DNA from 2 places in the Streptomyces sp. NPDC007872 genome. Region 2 is predicted to be linked to the other one. Evidence: riboswitches for the same ligand, from Rfam matches in the RefSeq annotation. Region 2 holds a riboswitch; the other holds the start of a gene.
What was found. Region 2 has a riboswitch for S-adenosylmethionine ahead of ACFYNX_RS08920 (aminotransferase class V-fold PLP-dependent enzyme). Riboswitches for the same ligand answer to the same signal wherever they lie in the genome.
Positions count from the first base shown of each region.

Region 1 (5,007 bases), on a different contig from region 2:
GTACGTGAGCTGGGCGGGCCTGCTCACCGATCTGATGGAGCAGGCCCGCGAGGACGGGGAGCTGCGCCCGGGCGTGGAGCCGGAGGCCGCCGCGCGGGTGCTGCTCTCGGCCTTCTTCGGCATGCAGCACATCTCGGACGCGCTCAGCCGCCGGAGCGACATCCTCCAGCGCTGGGAGGAGATGCGGAGCCTGCTGTTCTACGCCCTCCGGGCCTGACCGGGCCGCCCCGCGCAGGAGGCGCCTCGCGGAGGAACCGGGCGAGGACGCCCTACGCGGGGTTCCTCAGCGCCTCCAGTTGGTTCAGGAACCAGCGCTGCGGCGGCAGGGCCGTGGACGCCGTCGCCAGGCGCTTGGTGCGGTCGGCGCGCTCGGAGGGGGGCATCGTGAGGGCCGCGTGGAGGGCCTCGGCGGTCGCCGAGACGTCGAAGGGGTTCACCGTGAGGGCGTCCTCGCCCAGTTCCTCGTACGCGCCCGCCTCCCGGGACAGGACGAGGGCGCAGCCCTCCTCCGAGACCACCGGTATCTCCTTGGCCACGAGGTTCATGCCGTCGCGGACCGGGTTCACCAGGGCCACGTCCGCCAGGCGGTAGGCCGCCAGGGAGCGGGTGAAGTCGTCCTTCACCGAGACCAGGACCGGCGTCCAGTCCTCCGTGCCGAACTCGGCGTTGATCTCCTCCGCCAGGGCCGCCACGGCGGTCGTGTACGAGCGGTAGACCTCCAGGTCCTGGCGCGAGGGGTAGGCCGACGCCAGGTGCACCACCCGGCCGCGCCACTCCGGGTGGGCGGTCAGGAGCTCGCGGTATGCCAGCAGGCCGCGCAGGATGTTCTTCGACAGCTCGGTGCGGTCCACGCGGACGATGGTCTTCCGGTCGCCGACCTCCGCCCGCAGCTCCGCGAGCCGCTCGTCCACCGCCGGCCGGTACGCCAGCGCCCGCAGCTCCTCCGCGTCGACGCCGAGCGGGTGCACCGCGACGCGCGTCCCGGTGCCCGTCACGTCCGCGCCCGCCGCGAAGGCCTCGGCCCAGGCCGTCGTGTGGAAGCCCAGCTCGTCCGCGCCGAGCATGCCCCACAGCAGCTCCTCGCGGATGTCGTCCGGCAGCATCCGCAGGTACTCCGGGGACGCCCACGGGGTGTGGGTGAAGTGCGCGATCCGCAGGTCCGGGCGCAGCTCGCGGAGCTGCCCGGGGACCAGGGCCAGGTGGTAGTCCTGCACCAGGACCGCCGCCCCCTCGTCCGCCGCCCCGGCCAGCGCCTCCGCGAAGGCGCGGTTGTAGGCGCGGTAGGACTCCCACCGGCGCCGGAACTCCGCGTCGTACACGGGCTCGCGCGGGACGTCGTACAGGTGGTGGTGGAGGAACCACAGCACCGAGTTCGCGATGCCGTTGTACGCGTCCGCGTACACGTCCGGGTCGATGTCCAGCATCCGCACGCCGGGCTCCCCGACCCCGCGCCGGACCGCCTCCCGGTCGCCCTCGCCGAGCGCCGCGCACACCCACACGCTGTCCTGCGAGGAGACGGCGCTCAGGCCGGAGACCAGACCGCCGCCGCCCCTGCGGGTGTCGAGCGAGCCGTCCTCGCCGAGCACGTACGAGACGGGACCGCGGTTGGATGCGACGAGCACAGTAGCCATGTGGCGAACCTAGCCCGTCCCGTAAACGCTCAAACGTACGTATACAAGACGGGGGGATCTCGGCCACGGAGCGTCAGCGGGAGCCCGGGAGGGGCTTCGCGGGACCTCAGAGGTCGGTGCGGTCGCGCAGGGCCGCCCTCGCCACCAGGCCCGTCGCCGCCAGCGCCGTCACCAGGCCGCCGAACAGCCAGAGCCGTTCCTCGCCGCCCCGCGCCCGCGCCGGGGTGACGGACCGGCCGCCGTGCGCGCCCGGCGCCGGGGAGGCCGGGACGGAGGCCGGGAGCGCGGAGACGGAGGCCGGGGGCACGGATGCCGGGGGCGCGGAGACGGACTCCGGCGCGGGCGCGGGAGCCGCGCCCGTCGCCGTCGCCAGGAGTGCGGCCGCCGCCACGCCCGCCGTCGTCAGTACCCTGCCCGCACCTCGCCCGAAGCCCATGGAACCCATGGCAGATGAATGTATGTAAAACGGGTCATGAGAACGCGTTACGCCACGCGGCGGCGCGCGTACTCCGCGATCTCCGTCATCGGCGGCCGCTCCTCCGTGTCCACCGGGTACGTCCGCGGCTCGAAGCCCGCCTCCCCCCGCTCGAACTGGGTCAGCCACGGCCGCACCAGGTGCCCCCGCGACAGCCGGAGCTGCGCCGTCCGGTAGATCGTCGCCGCCATCCGGCCGAGCGCGTGCCCGTCCTGGTGCCGGTGCTTGCGGACCCCCACGTCCACCTGCGCGAGCCCGTCCAGGCCCACCGTGTGCAGCGCGTCCACGAGGAGTCCCAGCTCCACTCCGTAACCGACCGGGAAGGGCAGCCGCTCCAGGAGCGAGCGGCGGGCCGCGTACTCGCCGCCGAGCGGCTGCACGAAGCCGGCCAGTTGCGGCCAGTGCAGGTTGAGCACCGGGCGCGCCATCAGCTCCGTCACCCGGCCGCCCTGGCCGGGCGCGTCGCCCAGCGGGCGGTCGTACATCGCCTTCACGAGGTGCACCTCGGGGTCGGTCAGGAGCGGGCCCACGATCCCCGTCACGAAGTCCGCCGAGAAGTCCCGCAGGTCCGCGTCCACGAAGCAGACCACGTCCCCGCCCGTCACCATCAGTGACCGCCACAGGACCTCGCCCTTGCCGGGCACGGCCGGTATCCGGGGGAGTATGCCGTCGCGCGCCACCACCCGCGCCCCGGCCGCCGCCGCGACCTCCGCCGTGCGGTCCGTGGAGCCCGAGTCGAGCACCACCAGCTCGTCGACGAGCGGCACCGCCTCCGACATCAGCTCGCGGCGGATCACGCCCACGATGTCCCCGACGGTCGCCTCCTCGTTCAGCGCCGGCAGCACCACGCTGACCGTCGTCGAGCGCTTGGCGGCGAGGATCCGCTCCAGCGGCCGGTCCGCCACGGACCAGGACCGCCGGGACAGCCAGCGCTCCACCTCTTCCAGCACGTGATCTCCATCTCGCGGTTCGGACGGGCCGTCCAAGCGCCCGGGCCTTCGGTTACAGTCTTGAACAACGCAGCGACCCCGCGCACGTCGGGGTGGCGACCGCGTCGGAGCACGGGAACGAAAGTCCCGGTGCTTCCACAATCGAATACCGCTCATCCAGAGGGGCAGAGGGAAACGGCCCGTTGAAGCCCCGGCAACCCTCCAGTCGGTTCGTCTCGTGATCCACCGAGGCCCCCGGCTAGGGAAGGTGCCAAATCCGTCTCATGGCGAAAAATTCGCCATTGAGAAAGATGAGGAGAAAGGGCCTCCCCTCCATGGCTGTACAGACCGTCGCACCCGCCACCACCGTCGACCTCGGTTCCGCGTCCGGGCTCTCCTGTCGCGAATGCGGTGAAGTCTTCGCCCTCGGCCCGATCTTCGCCTGCGAGCTCTGTTTCGGACCGCTCGAAGTCGCGTACGACCTGCCGGTCGGCGACCCCGAGGAGCTGCGGAAGCGCATCGAGGCCGGCCCCGCCAGCATCTGGCGCTACGCCCCCCTCCTGCCCGTCCCAGCCGACGTCGCCGAGAAGCCGAACCTGAACCCCGGCTGGACCCCGCTCGTCAAGGCCGACAACCTGGCCCGCGAGATCGGCGTCGCCCCCGGCAGGCTCTTCGTCAAGGACGACTCCGGGAACCCGACCCACTCCTTCAAGGACCGGGTCGTCGCCCAGGCCATCGAGGCCGCCCGCGCCTTCGGCTTCACCACCCTCTCCTGCTCCTCCACCGGCAACCTGGCCGGCGCCGTCGGCGCCGCCGCCGCCCGCGCCGGCTTCCGCTCCTGCGTGTTCATCCCGCACGACCTGGAGGAGGGCAAGGTCGTCATGGCCGGCGTCTACGGCGGTGACCTCGTCGCCATCGAGGGCAACTACGACGACGTCAACCGCTTCTGCTCGGAGCTCATCGGCGACCCGCTCGGCGAGGGCTGGGGCTTCGTGAACGTCAACCTGCGCCCGTACTACGGCGAGGGCTCCAAGACGCTCGCGTACGAGATCTGCGAGCAGCTCGGCTGGGTCGTCCCCGACCAGATCGTCATCCCGATCGCGTCCGGCTCCCAGCTCACCAAGATCGACAAGGGCATCCAGGAGCTCATCAAGCTGGGCCTCGTCGAGGACAAGCCGTACAAGATCTTCGGCGCCCAGGCCGAGGGCTGCTCCCCGGTGTCGGTGGCCTTCAAGGAGGGCCACGACGTCGTGCGGCCCCAGAAGCCGAACACGATCGCCAAGTCGCTCGCGATCGGCAACCCGGCCGACGGCCCGTACGTCCTCGACATCGCCCGCCGCACCGGCGGCGCCGTGGAGGACGTGAACGACGAGCAGGTCGTCGACGCGATCAAGCTGCTCGCGCGGACCGAGGGCATCTTCGCCGAGACCGCGGGCGGCGTGACCGTCGGCGTCGCGCGCAAGCTCGTGGAGAACGGCCTGATCGACCCGGAGCTCACCACCGTCGTCATCAACACCGGCGACGGGCTCAAGACCCTGGACGCGGTGGCCGACACCTCTCGGGAGACCGTCACCATCCGCCCGAGCCTGGACGCGTTCCGCGACGCCGGCCTGGCCCACTGAACTCCTCCGGTCCCCCGAAAGGTCAAGAAGCCATGGCAGTGAACGTCCGCATCCCCACCATCCTCCGCACCTACACCGGCGGGCAGTCCGAGGTCCGGGCCGAGGGCGCGACCCTCGCCGAGGTCATCGCGGACCTGGAGAAGAACCACACGGGCATCGCCGCCCGCGTCCTGGACGACCAGGGCAAGCTGCGCCGCTTCGTCAACGTCTACGTGAACGACGACGACGTGCGCTTCGAGCAGGGCCTGGAGACGGCCACCCCGGCCGGCTCCGGCGTCTCGATCATCCCGGCGGTCGCCGGCGGCTGCTGAGCCGCGTTTCCCGAGCGGTACCCGTTGTCCCGTCTTTCT
Region 1 is NZ_JBIAEA010000004.1:141,512-146,518, forward strand. It holds gene ACFYNX_RS15165 (ScbR family autoregulator-binding transcription factor) at 1-217, shown strand, start outside; gene ACFYNX_RS15170 (trehalose-6-phosphate synthase) at 270-1,631, opposite strand; gene ACFYNX_RS15175 (hypothetical protein) at 1,738-2,076, opposite strand; gene ACFYNX_RS15180 (glucosyl-3-phosphoglycerate synthase) at 2,115-3,056, opposite strand; SAM riboswitch class I at 3,206-3,353, shown strand; gene thrC (threonine synthase) at 3,347-4,657, shown strand; gene ACFYNX_RS15190 (MoaD/ThiS family protein) at 4,690-4,968, shown strand.
Region 1: another riboswitch for S-adenosylmethionine. It lies ahead of thrC (threonine synthase); the one in region 2 lies ahead of ACFYNX_RS08920 (aminotransferase class V-fold PLP-dependent enzyme).

Region 2 (5,007 bases):
TACGAGCCCGCCGCGCTGCCGCCGGCCGTCGACGAGAACGGCGTCGAGCGGAAGGTCGGCCGCCTGGAGAAGCTGCGGGTCAAGCTCAACAAGGGCTACTACGGCGAGGACAGCCAGATCGCCAAGCCCACCGTCGAGGAGTACAAGGAGATCCAGAGCGGCCACGGCCACCACTGATCACCCGACCCTCCCGGCTTTCCGGAAGTCGCCACGGCGAGAGCCCCGTCCATTCGATGGACGGGGCTCTTCGCCGTCCCCGGGGGTCGATAGGGTGGGCCCGTATCCGTACGTGACCGACGCCCAGGAGCTGCCATGAGCGCTGCGATCCCCGCTGGAGGACCTACCACGGCGGGCCGCTCCTGGCCCGTCGTCCTGGACGGCCTGCTGTCCGGCCGCGACCAGAGCGCCGAGGACACCGCCTGGGCCATGGACCGCATCCTGCGGGGCGAGGCCACCGACGCGCAGATCGCCGGCTTCGCGGTCGCCCTGCGCGCCAAGGGCGAGACCGTCGAGGAGATCGCCGGCCTCGTCCGGACGATGTACGAGCACGCCAACACGATCGAGGTGCCCGGCCCCTCCGTCGACATCGTCGGCACCGGCGGCGACGGCGCCAAGACCGTCAACATCTCCACCATGTCGGCGATCGTGGTCGCCGGCACCGGCGCCAAGGTCGTCAAGCACGGCAACCGGGCGGCCTCCTCCGCCTCCGGCGCCTCCGACGTCCTGGAGAAGCTCGGCGTCAACCTGGAGCTGACCCCGCGGCGGGTCGCGGAGGTCGCCGAGGAGGCGGGCATCACCTTCTGCTTCGCGGTGAAGTTCCACCCGGCGCTGCGGCACGTCGCCGCGGCCCGCAAGGAGCTGGGCATCCGGACCACCTTCAACTTCCTCGGTCCGCTCACCAACCCGGCCCGCGTCCGGGCCCAGGCGACCGGCGTCGCCGACGCCCGGATGGCCCCGATCATGGCCGGGGTGCTCGCCGAGCGCGGCTCCTCCGCCCTGGTCTTCCGCGGCGACGACGGGCTCGACGAGCTGACCACCACGGCCACCTCGCGGGTCTGGGTGGTCCGGGACGGCGCGGTGCGGGAGGAGGCCTTCGACCCCCGGGACGCCGGCATCGACCTCGTGCCCGTGGAGGCGCTGCGCGGCGCGGACGCCTCGTACAACGCCGACGTGGCCCGCCGGCTGCTCGCGGGGGAGACCGGCCCGGTGCGCGACGCGGTGCTCCTCAACTCGGCGGCGGCCCTCACGGCCCTCGCCCCGGGCGACGGCACCCTGGTGGAGCAGATCCGCGCCGGCGTCGACCGGGCCGCCGAGGCGATCGACTCCGGCGCCGCCCGCCGGGCCCTGGAGCGGTGGATCGCCGTCAGCAACGCGTAGTGTTCCGGCCATTGGCCGTACGACCCCGGTCCAGCATGCGGACCGGGGTCTTGCGCGACGGCGATCATGTGGCAGGATGCTCTTCAGGTCACGAGTGACAGCGTTTTGGCCCCGGCTTGCTGTCCGGCAACCCTCCGTCCGTGGCGGGGTGCCCCGGGTGATGACCAGGCCGTAGGCAGCGAGGTCTACGGCAAGCGCGGACCCCTCGAACACCAGGGGTCCTGGTCTCTCGAGGAGCTTTTTCCGTGAGCAAGCGAATGCGATAGGGCGAGTCCGCCCCTTCTTCACCCTCGGATCAGGGTCCCTTCCGCGTACCCCCACGTCTTCCGAGGCCTCACCCGTACCCCGCCGCGTCCGGCCGCGTACGGGATCCACCGAAGCCATTCCGCACCGCCCGCCGGGAGATACCGCCATGTCCGCACGCCCGAACGCCGCCGCCACCGCCGTCACCACCGTCGTCGCCGAGGCCGTCGAGACCGCCACCGAGTCCGCCGACCCCTGCTGCGCCGCCCCGCTGCCCGTCCTCGGCCGGGACGTGACCGTCCCGCTCGTCACCGGCGGCGAGGTGACCTACGCGGCGCTCGACTACGCGGCCAGCGCCCCGGCCCTCCAGCGGGTCTGGGACGACGTCGCCGCGTACGCCCCGTACTACGGCAGCGTCCACCGCGGCGCCGGCTACCTCTCCCAGCTCTCCACCGACCTCTTCGAGAACAGCCGCGCCACCGTCGCCGAGTTCCTCGACTGCCGCCCCGGCGACCAGGTCGTCTTCACCCGCTCCACCACCGACTCGCTCAACCTGCTCGCCGCCGCGGTCCCGGCGGACTGCCAGGTCTTCGTCTTCGAGACCGAGCACCACGCCTCGCTGCTGCCGTGGGGGTCCCCCCACGCCCCTGGGCGTGGGGGGAGCGACGCCCGGGTCACCTATCTCGACGCGCCCCGGACGCCGGCCCGTGCCGTCGAGATCCTGGAGCGGGCGCTGGCGGCCCGCGACCCCCACGGCCCCGCCCTGGTCTGCGTCACCGGCGCCTCCAACGTCACCGGCGAGCTGTGGCCGGTGAAGGAGCTGGCCGCCGCCGCGCACGCCCACGGCGCCCGGATCGTGCTCGACGCCGCCCAGCTCGCGCCCCACCACCCGGTCTCCGTGACCGAGCTCGACGTGGACTGGGTCGCCTTCTCCGGGCACAAGCTGTACGCGCCCTTCGGCTCCGGCGTCCTCGCGGGCCGCGCCGACTGGCTCCAGGATTCCCAGCCCTACCTCGCGGGCGGCGGCGCCTCCCGCAAGGTGGCGCGTCGGGCCGACGGTGGTGTGGACGTGGAGTGGCACACCACCGCGGCCCGGCACGAGGCCGGTTCCCCGAACGTCATCGGGGTCTACTCGATCGCCTCCGCCTGCAAGGCCCTCACCGAGGCCGGCTTCGACGCCCTCGTCGCCCGCGAGGACCACCTGATCGCCACGGTCCGCGCGGGCCTGGCCGAGGTCCCCGAGGTCCGGGTGCTCTCGCTCTTCGGCGACGACGCCCCCCGCGTCGGCGTCATCTCCTTCGTCGTGGAGGGCTGGAACAGCTCCCACTTCGCCGCCGCGCTCTCCGCCGAGTACGGCATCGGCGTCCGCGACGGCCTCTTCTGCGCCCACCCGCTGGTCCGCACCCTGCTCGGCAGCGACCCGCAGGACCCGGGCGAGTGCGGCGCCCCCGAGGCGGCCCCCGGCGAGCGGTCGCTCAACGCCATCCGGGTGAGCTTCGGCGCCGGTACGCCCGACGAGCACGTGGAGCGGTTCGTCGGCGCCGTGAAGGAGCTCGTCCGGAACGGCGCCCAGTGGAAGTACCGCACCGAGGACGGCCGCTGCGTTCCCGACCGCGGCTGATCGCTCACTCGTACGGGTGAAGGGGCCTCCCGACCGGGAGGCCCCTTCGCCGTTTCCGTGCGCGCGGAGCCTCAGGACTCCAGACCGATGGCGAAGGCCGCCTCCAGGTCGTGCTGCGAGTACGTGCGGAACGCGACGTGCGTGTCCGTGGCCTCGACGCCCGGGATCTTGCTGATGCTGCCGGGGATCACGTCCGCGAGGTCGTCGTGGCGCGGCACCCGGACCATGGCGATCAGGTCGTACGTACCGGTCACCGAGAAGACCTCGCTGACGCTGTCGAGCGCCGCGATCGACTCGGCGATCTCGGGGATGCGGTCCACGCTGGTCTTGATGAGCACGATCGCGGTGATCACGGCTGGCTTTCTCCCTCGGTCGCCGCGGCTGGGGCTTTCACTCTATCCCCACCCCGGTAGCGCACCCAGGCGTAGAGGAAGCCGATCGCGAAGCCCACCACGTGGGCCAGATAGGCGACGCCGGGCCCCGCGCCCGCCGCCCGCGCGGCCATCCACTGGAGCGTGAACCAGAAGACGAGCACGATCCAGGCGGGGAAGCGCAGCGGCAGGAAGAAGAGGAAGGGGAAGAGGCTGGTGACCCGGGAGCGCGGGAAGAGGAAGAGGAAGGCCCCGAGCACCCCGGAGATCGCCCCCGACGCCCCGACGAGGGTCTGCTCGCTGTGGGCGTGCGCCGCCGCGTACCCGGCGAGGGCGAGGTAGCCCGTGCCCAGGTAGAAGAGGGCGTACGCGAACCGGCCCATGCGCTCCTCGGCCATCGCGCCGAAGACGTACAGGAAGAGCATGTTCCCCAGGAGGTGGAGCCAGCTCCCGTGGACGAAGAGCGCGGTGAGGGGGGTGAGCAGGGCGCGCGGTTCGCCGCCCATCAGCTCGGCGGGGACGACCCCCCAGCGGCGGAAGTACGAGCCCTGGGCCGCCAGGAGCGCGTCCCCCGTGCCGTACACCGGGTTCAGTCCGGAGACCGGGCCGAACAGGAAGAGGAGGCAGCAGGCGGCGATCAGGCCGTACGTCACCGCGGGCCCGCCGCGGACGCCCCGCCAGGCGCCCGTCACCGCGCTTCGCCAATCGATCACGGACCGATCATGGCGCACCCGGGACGAAGGGGACAGAGCGCCTCGCCGTGCCGCCGCCGGGCCGTGAGGCCGTAGGGTTGCGGGCAGTACGACCGCAGTTCGACGGCGCACCGCGGCTCCCGCACCTGAGTACCACGCAACAGGAAGAAGGACGGCTCGATGACGACGGTTCCCCTGCCGACCGCCGAGACCCGCTGGCGCTGCACGCTCTGCGGCAACCTCACCCGCTTCGACGTGACCCGCTCGTCCAAGGTCGTGGAGTACGTCCATCTGGACCTCGCCGGGGAGCCGACGGTCGAGGAGCGGCAGGTGGTCAGTGAGACCATCGAGTCGGTCCGCTGCCGCTGGTGCAACGCGGTGGACCAGATCGAACTGGTGGACAGGCCGGGCGCCGCCTCCTGAGGGACGGCGCGGACGACATAGGGGTGACGGATCGTGGAGCAGCCCGCGCACGGTGGAGAGCCGGCCGGCGCGGCAGGTGACGCTGCCGAGACGCTCGACCACCCACTGCCGGAAGGCGTACGGCGGCGGGTCGTCGCGCTGGTCGCGGACGCCTTCGGCGGGCTGACCGTCGCGGAGCTGCCCGCGCCCCTGCGGCAGTACGCCCGGTTCACCGCGAGCCGGCGGGCCAAGTTCGCCGGCAACGCGATGGCCGCCGCCCTGGAGAGCGACCCGCTCTTCC
Region 2 is NZ_JBIAEA010000002.1:832,166-837,172, forward strand. It holds gene ACFYNX_RS08910 (cytochrome bc complex cytochrome b subunit) at 1-177, shown strand, start outside; gene trpD (anthranilate phosphoribosyltransferase) at 313-1,377, shown strand; SAM riboswitch class IV at 1,464-1,580, shown strand; gene ACFYNX_RS08920 (aminotransferase class V-fold PLP-dependent enzyme) at 1,790-3,241, shown strand; gene ACFYNX_RS08925 (Lrp/AsnC family transcriptional regulator) at 3,313-3,594, opposite strand; gene ACFYNX_RS08930 (rhomboid family intramembrane serine protease) at 3,591-4,325, opposite strand; gene ACFYNX_RS08935 (hypothetical protein) at 4,485-4,727, shown strand; gene ACFYNX_RS08940 (NYN domain-containing protein) at 4,761-5,007, shown strand, end outside.